3 regions of the Cellulosimicrobium sp. NPDC057127 genome follow, and region 3 is predicted to be linked to each of the others. Evidence: predicted binding sites of a transcription regulator. Region 3 holds the regulator's gene; each other region holds the start of a gene.

Region 1 (4,271 bases), on a different contig from region 3:
ACGAGCCGGCCCAGCCCGCAGGCCACCGCGTGCGCGTGCACGGCGTGCATGACGGCGCGGGCGTGCCCGCGTCCGCGGTGCTCGGGGGCGACGAAGAGCCGCTTGACCTCGCCGGTGGCGGGGGCGTGATGGCCGCCGCGGCCGTCGGGCGTGCCCGAGACGTCACGGAGCGCCGCGCACGCCACCGGGGCGTCGTCGTCGTGCACCACGAACGCCGCGAGCAGCCCGGACGCGTCGAAGTCGCCGCTGTCGGGCTCGCCGTAGCGCTCGGCGAGCTCGACCTGCTGCCGGGCGAAGAGCGCGAGGGCGTCCGCGTCGTCCCCGTCGACCACGGAGACGGCGACGCCCGGACGGGTGACCGTCCGGGCGTCGTCGGTCGTGCGCGCCGCGATGCTCACGCCCGGACGAGCGTGCTCAGCACCGAGGTGAAGAAGCCGAGCCCGTCGGTGCCGGCGCGCGGGCCGTCCGCGGACGCGGGGCCGAAGCCCGCCTCGACCGCGTGCTCGGGGTGCGGCATGAGCCCGACGACGTTGCCGGCCGCGTTCGTGATGCCGGCGATGTCACGACGCGACCCGTTCGGGTTCCACCCGTCGTAGCGGAACACCACGCGGCCCTCGCCCTCGAGCTCGTCGAGCGTGCGGTCGTCGGCGACGAACTGGCCGTCCTGGTTCTTCAGCGGGATGGTGATGCGCTGGCCCTGCGTGAAGTCGCGCGTCCAGGCCGTGTCCGCGTTCTCGACGACGAGCACCTGCTCGCGGCAGAGGAAGTGCAGGTGGTCGTTCTTGATCATCGAGCCGGGCAGCAGGTGCGCCTCGGTGAGGACCTGGAAGCCGTTGCAGATGCCGAGCACCGGCAGGCCGCCGCGGGCCGCGTCGACGAGCGTCTCCATCACGGGCGCGAACCGGCTGATCGCCCCGGCGCGCAGGTAGTCGCCGTAGGAGAACCCGCCGGGGAGGACGACGGCGTCGACGCCGTGCAGGTCCGCGTCCGCGTGCCACAGGGACACGGCCTGGCCGCCGGCGAGGCGCACGGCACGTGCCGCGTCGCGGTCGTCGAGCGTGCCCGGGAACGTCACGACGCCGACCCGCGCGCCACCCAGGGTCGCCTCGGGGGCGGTGGTCGTGGCGGTCATCAGGCGAGGCCCTCGGAGAGGACCGTGCCCGCGGCGTCCGTCACGGCGTCGGCGACGCGGACGACGTCCTCGATCACCGGGTTGGACAGCACCTTGGTCGCGGCCTCCTGGGCGGCGGCGAGGACCTCGGGCGTCACGTCGCCCTCGACCTCGAGCTCGAAGCGCTTGCCCTGGCGGACCGACGTGAACTGCGTGAAGCCGAGACGCGGCAGCGCCCCGACGACGGCCTTGCCCTGCGGGTCCAGGATCTCGGGCTTCGGCATGACCTCGACGACGACGCGTCCCACGGGTGCTCCTAGGGGAGGTGTGTTCGGGAGAGCCGGGGCTCCGGGATCCCGGTCACGGGCACGTGCCACGTACGGCACGGCGTGAGCGAGCGGGAGCCGACGGCGGGATTCCGCGCGTCAGTCTACCCGCGCCGTCGTCACGCTCGGTCGCCGTCCACCCCAGGGGTGCACCCACCGCCGTCCGCCGACGGCGCGCGCGGCGCCTCGACCGGGATGTTCCCCTCGAGGACGTGCTTGCGCCACGCCCTGGCGACCTGCTGACGGCGGAAGACGGCACCCAGGACGACGGCGACGAAGAGCCAGGTCGGCAAGAACCACGTCGGGAGGTGCACCACGTACCCGTCTCCGAGGAGCATGCCGAACAGCGGGAGCCCGTACGTGATCTGGAGGAGGAGCGCGCCGTTGAACGCGCCGTTCCGCCAGGCGTACAGCGCTCCGTGGATGTCGTCGGCGACCCACCACCAGTACCGTGCGGGCAACCGTACGTCGAGCACCCGGTACACGAGCCACCGGCCGAGCGGGGGGTGCTCGCGCCACCGCAGGCCCCAGCCCGCCCGGACCAGGCCCCACGCCTCGCGCGCGCCGATCCACCGGGGCGCGCGGCCGCCGTCGGGCACGGGCGGGGCGAGGTCCAGCAGGACCGCGAGCGCCTCCTCGCCGTGCGCGTCACGCCAGCGCTGCGGGTAGGCGTGCAGCCAGAACCGCGCCGACCGCTCGTACCGCCCGCTCATGCCGGCTCCCCCGCCACGTCCGGCGCGTCACCGGGTCGGTCGAGCGACCGGCGCGCCCGGTCGGCGAGCCGCGCGAGACGCATGGTCTCGGCCTGGGCCGCTCGCCTGCCCTCGCCGCTCGCGCGGTAGTAGCGCCGCAGCCGCCCGTCGACGACCTCCTCGCCGGCCGGCTCCACGAGGCCCGCCCCGACGAGCCGGTCGAGGTTCCCGTAGAGCGTCCCGGCCCCGAGTCGCGCACGACCGTCCGACAGCTCGCGGACGGCCTGGATGACGGCGTACCCGTGCCGGGGCTCGCCCGTGAGCGCGAGCAGCACGAGGTAGGCCTGCTCGGTCATGCGGAAGGCGTCGCCCGCAGTTGTCATGCCCGATATATATCGCAGGCCGACCTATAGAGCCAGCGCAGACCGCCACCCGCCGACGTGTCAGTGGCGACCCCTACTGTCGAACACACGTTCGATACGCACGCTCGAGCGCGTGCGAGGGCGGGGTCCTGCCCCTTCCCCGCCCTCGCACGGAACCGGGTCGACGGCCCCGCGGCACGGACCGGGGCAGAACGGAGAGGAGACCGCCCGATGACTGCACCACCCGCCCCGAGAGGGACCACCGCACCCGCGCGCCCCGGGCCTCCGTCGACGCAGCGGCCGTCGGTGCCGACGGTCGCCGCGGTGCTCGCGCGCGACGGCACGTGCACGTTCCCCGGGTGCCGCGTGCCGGCCTTCCGGTGCGACCTCGACCACGTCGTGGCGCCGCGCCCGGGCGGGGACGCCGGGCACGACGCCGAGAACCTGCTGTCGCTGTGCCGTCACCACCGTGTGGTGCGGGCGCGGGACGGCTGGCGTCCCGCGCTGCTCGCCGACGGCACGGTCCGGTGGACGGCACCCAGCGGCCACACGTACGTCCGGCCGCGCGCGTGGCGCACGGCGTGAACGCCCCCGGTCCGTCAGGCGAGCGGCGAGCCCGTCAGACGCTCGTACGCCTCGAGGTAGCGGGCGCGCGTCCGCGCGACGACGTCCGCGGGCAGCGACGGCGGCGCGGCGTCGGACGTCCGGTCCCAGCCGGACGCGGACGAGGCCAGCCAGTCGCGGACGAACTGCTTGTCGAAGCTCGGCTGCGAGCGCCCCGGCTCCCACCGGTCCGCGGGCCAGAACCGCGACGAGTCCGGCGTGAGCACCTCGTCGCCGAGGACCGTCCCGCCGGTCGTGGGGTCGATCCCGAACTCGAGCTTCGTGTCCGCGAGGATCACGCCCCGTCCCCGCGCGACCTCCTCCGCCCGCGCGTAGACCGCGAGCGTGAGGTCGCGCAGCCGCGTCGCGTCCTCGACGCCGATCTGCTCGGCGACGACGTCGAACGAGACGTTCTCGTCGTGCTCGCCCACGGCGGCCTTCGTGGCGGGCGTGAAGACCGGCTCGGGCAGGCGCGACCCGTCGACCAGCCCGTCGGGCAGCGGGACGCCGCACACGGCGCCACCGGCCCGGTACTCGGCCAGGCCCGAGCCGGTGAGGTAGCCGCGTGCGACGCACTCCACCGGGAACATGTCGAGGCGACGGCAGATCATCGCGCGCCCCGCCACGACGTCGGGCACGAGGCCGTCGCCCGGCTCCGCGGAGACCGCCGTCGTGACGACGTGGTTCGGCACGAGGTCCTGGAGCTGGTCGAACCACCACAGGCTCAGCTGCGTGAGCACGACGCCCTTGTCCGGGATGCCGGGCGAGAGCACGTGGTCGAACGCGCTGACGCGGTCGCTGGCCACGACGAGCACGACGTCGCCCAGCGGGTGGACACCGCCCACCGCGGGCAGGTCCGGCTCGTACAGGTCGCGCACCTTGCCCGAGTACACGTGCCGCCAGCCCGGGAGCTCGAGACCCGACGTGTCGAACGCGTCGTCCTCGCCGAGCGAAAGGGCTGGCATAAAGGGCTGGGGCGTCTCCGTCACGGCGCCTAGTCTCGCACCATGCGCTTCACGCCCGCCGCGACGTCCGGCCCCGTCCCCCCGGACGGGACACGGACCCCCGACGCCACGCCGGGGGACGACGCCGGCACGCTGGACGACCCGCGCGTCGCCGCGTTCCTCGACACGTTCTCGAGCCTCCTGGAGGCCGTGACCCAGCAGAGCGCCCGACG
Region 2 (4,271 bases), on a different contig from region 3:
TGGCCCGCGCGGAGCAGGGAGCGGCGGCGCGGTTCGTCGTCGAGCGCGCCGGTGAGCCCGGGGCCGCCGAGGCCGCCGAGGCCGCCGAGGCCGCCGAGGCCGCCGAGGCCGCCGAGGCCGCCGAGGCCGTGGGGATGGTCGGGCTCGCCGGTCTCGACGGGACCGCCCCCGAGGTGTACTACGCGTTGCTGCCGGGCGCGCGCGGGCGAGGTCTGGCGACCCGCGCGGTCGTGACGCTCAGCGCGTGGGCGCTCGCGTCCGGGTACGCCGAGGTGCGCCTCCTCACGCGCGTCGGGAACGACCCGAGCGAGGCGGTCGCGCAGCGCGCCGGGTTCGTGCACGCTGCGAGGACGACCGACCACCGCGACGGCTCGGCCGTCCGGGTGTGGGTGGTGCGGCCGGCGGGGTCCTAGCGCCGCGCCTCAGAAGAGCACCTGCTCGACGCCCGCGCCCGCGACGTCGAGTCCGCCGCCGTCGACGGGCATGCCCGCGAGCGCGCCGGGGTGCTGCGCCGGCGGTGCGCCGGGGCCGGTCGGCGACGACGACCCGGTGAGGCTGCCGCAGGGGTACGCCCCGTCGACGGGTGGACCGCCGTCGCCCAGGCCACCGAGCTCGCCGCGGCGGTAGCGGCCCTCGACCCCGGCGGGCACGCGGCGGCCCGAGACGCCGAAGCCGCGCGCCTCGAGCATCGGTCGCACGCGGTCCCACAGCCAGGAGCGGTAGGCCTTCGACGCGTAGGTGCCGCGGCCGTAGACGCGCTCGTACCCGGGGACGAGCCGGGGGTGCTCGCGCGCGAGCCACGACATGAACCACTCGCGCGTGCCGGGCTTCAGGTGCAGCGGGAGCACCGTGACGCCCGTCGCGCCGGCGTCCCGCACCGCGTCGAGGAGCTCGGTGAGCGCAGGGGTCGAGTCGGTCAGCCACGGCAGCACGGGGGCGACCATGACCCCGCACGGCAGGCCCGCGTCCCGGACCGCCCGGATCAGGTCGAGCCGTGCGCGCGGCGTGGGCGTCCCGGGCTCGACCGACGCCTGCAGCTCCGGGTCGAGCAGTGCGAGCGAGACGCCGATGCCGACCTCCACGCGCGACGCCGCGTCGGCGAGGAGCGGCAGGTCGCGACGCAGGAGCGTGCCCTTGGTGAGGACGGACAGCGGTGTCCGGGAGTCCGCGAGCGCCGTGATGATCCCGGGCATGAGTCGGTAGCGGCCCTCCGCGCGCTGGTACGGGTCGGTGTTCGTGCCGAGCGCGACGGCCTCGCGCGTCCAGCTCCTGCGCGACAGCTCGGCGCGGAGCACGTCGTCGACGTTGACCTTGACGACGACCTCCCGGTCGAAGTCCTCGCCCGCGTCGAGGTCGAGGTACTGGTGCGTGGGTCGCGCGAAACAGTACGAGCAGGCATGGCTGCACCCGCGGTAGGGGTTGATCGTCCAGCGGAACGGCATGCGCGACATCGCCGGCACCTTGGACAGCGCGCTCTTCGCCGTCACCTCGTGGAACGTGATCCCCGCGAACTCGGGCGTGCGCACGCTGCGCACGAGGCCGACGCGCTCCAGCCCCGGCAGCGCGCCGTCGTCCACGCCGATCGCCTGTCCGTCCCACCGCACGACACTATCCGAACAGATGTTCGATCCGCGGTCAAGGCGCGGTCCTGAGCGCGGCCCTCCGGAGGGAGGCCCGCCGTCTCAGCCGGGCGGTTCGGCGGGCCCGACGACGGAGCGCTCGGCGGGGACGCCGCGCGCGACGATGCGCGACCCGCCCCGCGCACGTGCTCGCGGTGGTGGCGGAACGCGAGCGGCACGCCGCGCGCCGTCGTCGCGTCCGGGCCGTCCATGACCTGCACGTGCGGCTGCGTCGAGCTGCCCGAGCTCCCGCACTCCCCGAGGACGGCACCCGCCGCGACAGCGTCGGGCCTCTCACGTGGCCCGCCCGGGCGCCGGGGCCTGCGCCGTCAGCCCTCGGCGGGGACCGCCCGCGGCCACCAGTCCTCGGCCGGCGGCTCCCACGTCGCGGGATCCGCGTCCACCTGCTCGCCGGAGCGGATGTCCTTGACCTGGTCAGGCGTGGGGGTGCCGTCGTCACCGGTCCCGCCGGGGAACCACACGAACGGGATGCCGCGCCGGTCCGCGTGGCGGATCTGCTTGCCGAACTTCGCCGCGCTCGGCGCGACCTCCACGGGGATCCCGCGGGCGCGCAGCGCGGTCGCGACCGCGTCGGACGACGGCCGCGCGTCCTCGGTCGTCACCGCGACGACGACAGCGCTCGGCACCGACCGCGTCGCCCGGACGAGCCCCGCCGAGAGCAGCCGCGACACGAGGCGCGAGACGCCGATGGACAGGCCGACGCCCGGGTACGTCGTCGCGCCGTCGGACGCGAGCGTGTCGTACCGCCCGCCGGAGCAGATCGACCCGAGCTGTTCGTGGCCCACGAGGACGGTCTCGTAGACCGAGCCCGTGTAGTAGTCGAGGCCGCGGGCGATCTTCAGGTCGGCGACGACCACGCCGGGTGCGCGCACGCTCGCGGCCTCGACGATGGCCGCGAGCTCCGCGAGGCCCGTCTCCATGAGCTCGCTCGTCACGCCGCGCTCGGCGGCGAGCGCCCGGACCCGGTCGACGACGGTGACGTCGGAGCCGTGGATCGCTGCGAGGGCGAGGCACGCGTCCGCCTGGTCCGGGGTCGCCCCGGCCTCGGAGACGAGGAGCTCCCCGACCTTGGCCGGCCCGATCTTGTCAAGCTTGTCGATCTGGCGCAGCACCTCGTCGACGGCGTCGAGGCCGAGCCCGCGGTAGAAGCCCTCGGCGACGCGCCGGTTGTTGACGAGCACGCGGACCTCCGGCACGCCGATGTCGCGCAGCGCGCCGAGCGCCTCGGCCATGACGAGCGGCAGCTCGACCTCGAAGTGGTACGGCAGCTCGCCGGCGCCGACGACGTCGATGTCCGCCTGCGCGAACTCCCGGAAACGCCCGTCCTGGGGTCGCTCGCCGCGCCAGACCTTCTGGATCTGGTAGCGCTTGAACGGGAACGCGAGGTGACCGGCGTTCTCGAGCACGTAGCGCGCGAACGGCACCGTGAGGTCGAAGTGGAGGCCGAGCTGCTTGTCCGGCCGGCCCGAGCGGGCGTCGTCGCCCTCGCTCGCCTCCTCCTGGAGGCGGCGCAGGACGTACACCTCCTTGGAGGTCTCACCCTTGCGCAGCAGCTGGTCGAGCGGCTCGACGGCCCGCGTCTCGATCCCGGCGAACCCGTGCAGCTCGAACGTGCGGCGCAGCGTGTCGAGGACGTGCTGCTCGACGACGCGACCGTCGGGCAGCCATTCGGGGAAACCGGAGAGGGGTGTGGGCCTGGCCATGGGACCCGATCTTTCCAGACCGGCCGCCGCGAGGGGCAATCGCCGCGGACCGGTTGCCGGTGGGCGCGGTCAGCCGCGGGCGAGGAACGGGTTCGTCGCCCGCTCGTGGGCCACGGTGGTGGCGGGTCCGTGGCCGGGGAGCACGTCCCACCGCGGGTCGAGACCGCCGACGACGTCGCGCAGCGTGCGTGCCATCACGGCCCCGTCACCGCCGGGCAGGTCGGTGCGGCCCACGGACCCGGCGAACAGCACGTCTCCGGAGAGCAGGACACCCGTGCCGGGGGCGCCGGCGAGGAAGAGGCTCGACCCCTCGGTGTGCCCCGGCGCCGGCACCGCGTGCAGCCCGGGTGCCACGAGCGGCACCGCGACCCCAGGACCCCCGGCGAACGGGCGCACGTCCCGCGGCTCCCGGTAGTCCTCGGGACGCGCCCCGGCGTCGCGCAGCGCGGCGGCCAGCGGACCGGACACCCCGGCGCGCGCGTCCTCGATCGTCCCGAACGGGTCCGGCAACCGGTACGCGTCGTCCTCGTGCAGCACGAGCGGCACGCCGAGGCGCTCGCACAGCGCGGCCGCGTCCCAGGTGTGGTCCACGTGCCCGTGCGTCGCGAGGACCGCGCGCGGCACGAGGCCCTCGCGCTCGACGAGCCCGACCACCCGGTCGGCGACGCCCGCCCCGGCGTCGACGACGACGCACTCGGCCCCCGGGAGCACCACGACCGCGCAGTTCGTGCCGAACACCGGCGCCACGACCACGTGGACCGCGACGGGGACCGCGGCGCCGCCGGCCCCGCTCGCCCCTCCGGCCGTGCCGGGCCCGACGCCGGCGTCCTTCCTGTCCTCCACGACCGTCGAGCCTAGCCTCCCGGCTCCCGCGCCGGAGGGCGGGTCGATACCGGACCGTGACCTGCCGGGCGGGAAAGCACGAGGG
Region 3 (4,271 bases):
GCTCGGCGTCTCCGGTCTCATCCGCACGCACCTGCTGACCGAGCGCACGGGCGTCTTCACCTCGGCCACGCTCGCGCTGGGCGGGACGTTCGACGCCGTCGCGCGCACGTTCGGCCTCGGCGGCCCGGGCACCGACGACGACAGCCCGCCGTGGCGCGGGATGGACGTGGGCAGCCCCTTCGACTACGCCCGGCAGGGGATCCTGTACGTCGCCAAGCACCTGCCGACGCCCGGCCGGGAGGCGGCGACCGAGCACCAGCTCGACGAGATCGCCGCGCTCGTCGAGGCGGCCGGTGGGCGCACTCTCGGCCTGTTCTCCTCGCGACGGGCCGCGGTCGCGGCCGCCGAGGCGATGCGCGAGCGGCTCGACGTGCCCGTGCTGTGCCAGGGCGACGACCAGCTGCCCACACTCGTGCGCCAGTTCGCCGAGGATCCCGCGACGTGCCTGTTCGGCACCCTCTCCCTGTGGCAGGGAGTGGACGTCCCCGGTCCGTCGTGCCAGCTCGTGCTCATCGACCGCATCCCCTTCCCGCGACCGGACGACCCGGTGCGCTCCGCGCGGGCGCGCGCGGTCGAGGCGGCCGGGGGCAACGGGTTCATGCAGGTCTCCGCGACGCACGCCGCGCTGCTGCTCGCGCAGGGTGCCGGCCGGCTCGTGCGCTCCACGAGCGACCGCGGCGTGGTGGCCGTGCTCGACCCGCGACTCGCGACGGCGCGCTACGGCACGTTCCTCACCCGCTCGATGCCGGAGTTCTGGCAGACGACCGACCGAGACGTCGCCACCGCTGCGCTGCGCCGTCTCGTCGCCCTAGGCTGACCCCGGACCGACGAGACGGAGGCAGGATGAGCACGGCACCGCAGGACCACGACGGCACGCGCCCGACCCCGGCCGGGGCCGGTGCGGGGACCCCCGGGTCGCGCACCACGAAGCTCGCGATCGTCGGCGCCGGCGCGGTCGGGTCGACCCTCGCCTACGCCGCACTGATGCGCGGCGCGGCCCGGACCGTCGCGATGCTCGACGTGAACCGCGCGAAGGTCGAGGCCGAGGTGCTGGACCTGCAGCACGGCATCCAGTTCATGCCGATGGCGCGTGTCGAGGGGTCCGACGACGTCGCCGTGTGCGCGGGGGCGGACGTCGTCGTGGTCACCGCCGGCGCGAAGCAGAAGCCGGGGCAGACGCGCCTCGATCTCGCCGGGACGACCATCGGTCTCATGCGGTCGATCCTCCCCGGCCTCGTCGAGGTCGCGCCGGACGCCGTCTACGTCATGGTCACCAACCCCGTCGACATCGTGACCTACGCGGCGCTCAAGATCTCCGGGCTGGCCCCGCAGCAGCTGTTCGGCAGCGGGACGGTCCTCGACTCCTCACGACTGCGCTTCCTCGTCGCGCAGCAGTGCGGCGTCGCGGTCCAGAACGTGCACGCCTACGTCGCCGGCGAGCACGGCGACAGCGAGATCCCGCTGTGGAGCTCCGCGACCATCGGCGGTGTTCCGCTCCTGGACTGGTCCGGCCTGAGCGGTCGTCCCGCGCTGACCGAGGACGTCCGCGACGAGATCGCGCGCGAGGTCGTGCAGTCCGCGTACCGGATCATCGAGGGCAAGGGCGCGACCAACTACGCCGTGGGGCTGGCGGGCACGCGCATCATCGAGGCCGTGCTCGGCGACGAGCACCGCATCCTGCCCGTGTCGACGCTGCTCGACGGCGACCACGGGATCGACGACGTGTGCCTGTCCCTGCCGACGCTGGTCGACCGTCGTGGTGCCGTCGAGCGGGTGGAGGTGCCGCTCGCCGCCGACGAGCTCGCGGGCCTGCAGGCGTCGGCCGAGTCGCTGCGGGCGGCGGCGCGGCGCTTCGGGCTCTGAGTCAGAGGCTGCGCAGCACCGACACGACCCGGCCGAGCACCTGTGCCTCGTCGCCGAGGATGGGCTCGTAGGACGCGTTGTGCGGCAGCAGCCAGACGTGGCCGTCGGCGCGCTTGAACGTCTTCACCGTGGCCTCGCCGTCGATCATCGCGGCGACGATCTCGCCGTTCTCCGCCACGTTCTGCCGCCGGACGACCACCCAGTCGCCGTCGCAGATCGCCGCGTCGACCATCGAGTCGCCCTGGACCCGCAGGAGGAACAGCTCGCCGTCGCCCACGAGCTGGCGCGGCAGCGGGAAGACGTCCTCCACGACCTGCTCCGCGAGGATGGGACCGCCGGCGGCGATGCGGCCCACGACGGGCACGAACGACGGGGTCGGGTGGGCCTCGTCGTGCACGGCGACCGCGGGCGCGGGCGCGGCCACCGTGTCCACGGCCGTCAGCGCCGTCCGCGGTGCGTCCTCCGACGCCGCGGCCGGGTGCACGACCTCGATCGCGCGCGGGCGGTGGGGATCGCGCCGCAGGAAGCCCTTGCGCTCGAGCGTCGTGAGCTGGTGCTTGACGGAGGACGGGCTCGTGAGACCCACGGCCTCGCCGATCTCTCGCATGCTCGGCGGGTAGCCGCGCGTCTCGACGCAGGAGCGGATCGTCTCGAGGACCAGGCGCTGGCGCGGCGTGAGGCCGTCCTCGCCGGCGGTGCCGTCCGGCAGCTCCCGCACCTCGGCGAGCCCGCCGCTCGTGTCCCTGCCTCGTCCCGCCATCGTCGTCTCCCTCGTCGTCCCGCCGGCGGCGCTGCTCGCCGTCGGCGGGGCACCTGCGGCCGTCCCGTCCGTGGCGCCCTCGCCGGACGGACATGTCCGGCGAAGCGGCCTGGTCCCAGGCTAGGGGAGAGAGCCGCGCGAATCAAACACCTGTTCGACAGGCACTCGACTGTGTCGGCGGATCGTGGTAGACATTCGTACAGGTGTTCTACGTACAGGTGTTCGACCTCGCCAGGTCGACGACGTGCCGTGCGGGGCCGGAGCGACCGGGGAAGGCGCTCCGGCCCCGCGGGGCGGGACGGAGATCGAGATGACCAGCACGACCACGACGTGGGCCTACCCATCATCCGCCCACGGGTCTCGCCGCGCGGGCGTGCCGCCGCGCGGCGGGGCGGCAACGCTGCGCCTCACCCGCCGGGGGCGGCTCGTCCTGGTGCTCCTCGTCGTCGCGGTCGCGCTGCTCGCCGTGCGCGCGGGCGTCGCCGTCGCCGGGGCGCCGGGCGAGCCGGTCGAGGTCCGCGTTCACGTCGTGACGGCCGGGGAGACCCTCTGGGGGCACGCGCAGCAGCTCGCCGGCCCGGGGGACGACGTGCGTGACGTGGTGGCGCGGCTCGCAGAGCTCAACGGGTTGTCGTCGTCGGGCCTCGTCACGGGCCAGCGTCTCCTGCTGCCGGTCGAGCCCTGACCGCCGCACCTGCGTGCGGCGGCACCCGGCTCCCGTCGCAGCGCGGCGACGTCGGGTGGTCCGCCCGGTCGATCGCGCGCGGGGCTTGCGCTCTGCCTTAGGGAGCCCTAAGTTAGTGCTACCTCACACGCCGGGCTGGGGGGCCGGGCAGGAGGGAGGAGGGCGCGCGAGATCGCGACTCCTGAGCACGTCGCCGCGCGCGAGGCGAGTCGCGCGCGAGATGGGGACGGGGGCGTCCCGACGGGGGCGGTCGGCAACGGCCGCCCCCGTTCTGCTGCGCCCGCGGGTGCGCCCGTCCGCAGGACGTCGACGAGCCGCCCGTCGTGCCGCGCGGCGTGTTGCGCCGTCGCCTCGCGACGGCATACGTTCGTCGCGCCCTGCCGCGCGCGTGCGCCGGTACGGCGACCCCTGCTCGAGGAGACCGCCATGCACTGCCCGTTCTGCCGCCACGCGGACTCCCGCGTCGTCGACTCGCGCACGTCCGACGACGGTGCGTCGATCCGCCGCCGCCGGCAGTGCCCGCAGTGCCAGCGTCGGTTCACCACCATCGAGACGGCGAGCCTGTCCGTCGTCAAGCGCTCCGGGGTCACCGAGCCCTTCTCCCGCGAGAAGATCGTCACCGGCGTCCGCAAGGCGTGCCAGGGCCGTCCCGTGAACGAGGACGACCTCGCGCTGCTCGCGCAGCGCGTCGAGGAGACGATCCGTGCCAGCGGCAGCGCCGAGCTCGACGCGTACGAGATCGGTCTCGCGATCCTCGGCCCGCTGCGAGAGCTCGACGAGGTCGCGTACCTGCGGTTCGCGAGCGTCTACCAGGCGTTCGACTCGCTCGAGGACTTCGAGAGCGCGATCACGTCGCTGCGCGTGGACCGGGCCGAGCGGGCCGAGGCGCGGGCAGCCGGCGCCGACCGCGGCCCGGGCGACGCGGGCGAGCCCCCGGCGAGCGGGGCCGGGACGACCGCAGGC

Evidence for each region. Region 3 encodes LexA, which represses DNA repair genes until DNA is damaged. Its sites were predicted from a motif close to TCGAACANNTGTTCGA; they were not measured.
Region 1: the regulator LexA is predicted to act here: its motif matches at 2,592-2,607, upstream of ACFTZA_RS00710 (HNH endonuclease signature motif containing protein).
Region 2: the regulator LexA is predicted to act here: its motif matches at 1,613-1,628, upstream of ACFTZA_RS12195 (Rv2578c family radical SAM protein).

What each region holds. Positions count from the first base shown of each region.
Region 1 is NZ_JBHUUP010000001.1:167,957-172,227, reverse strand. Features, by position in the region: gene ACFTZA_RS00735 (GNAT family N-acetyltransferase) at 1-398, opposite strand, end outside; gene purQ (phosphoribosylformylglycinamidine synthase subunit PurQ) at 395-1,132, opposite strand; gene purS (phosphoribosylformylglycinamidine synthase subunit PurS) at 1,132-1,419, opposite strand; gene ACFTZA_RS00720 (hypothetical protein) at 1,557-2,150, opposite strand; gene ACFTZA_RS00715 (PadR family transcriptional regulator) at 2,147-2,512, opposite strand; gene ACFTZA_RS00710 (HNH endonuclease signature motif containing protein) at 2,723-3,076, shown strand; gene ACFTZA_RS00705 (phosphoribosylaminoimidazolesuccinocarboxamide synthase) at 3,091-4,059, opposite strand; gene ACFTZA_RS00700 (AAA family ATPase) at 4,102-4,271, shown strand, end outside.
Region 2 is NZ_JBHUUP010000011.1:59,243-63,513, forward strand. Features, by position in the region: gene ACFTZA_RS12190 (GNAT family N-acetyltransferase) at 1-413, shown strand, start outside; gene ACFTZA_RS12195 (Rv2578c family radical SAM protein) at 423-1,604, opposite strand; gene hisS (histidine--tRNA ligase) at 1,949-3,343, opposite strand; gene ACFTZA_RS12205 (MBL fold metallo-hydrolase) at 3,413-4,186, opposite strand.
Region 3 is NZ_JBHUUP010000002.1:271,651-275,921, forward strand. Features, by position in the region: gene ACFTZA_RS02970 (ATP-dependent DNA helicase) at 1-817, shown strand, start outside; gene ACFTZA_RS02975 (L-lactate dehydrogenase) at 844-1,863, shown strand; gene lexA (transcriptional repressor LexA) at 1,865-2,623, opposite strand; gene ACFTZA_RS02985 (LysM peptidoglycan-binding domain-containing protein) at 2,934-3,308, shown strand; gene nrdR (transcriptional regulator NrdR) at 3,735-4,271, shown strand, end outside.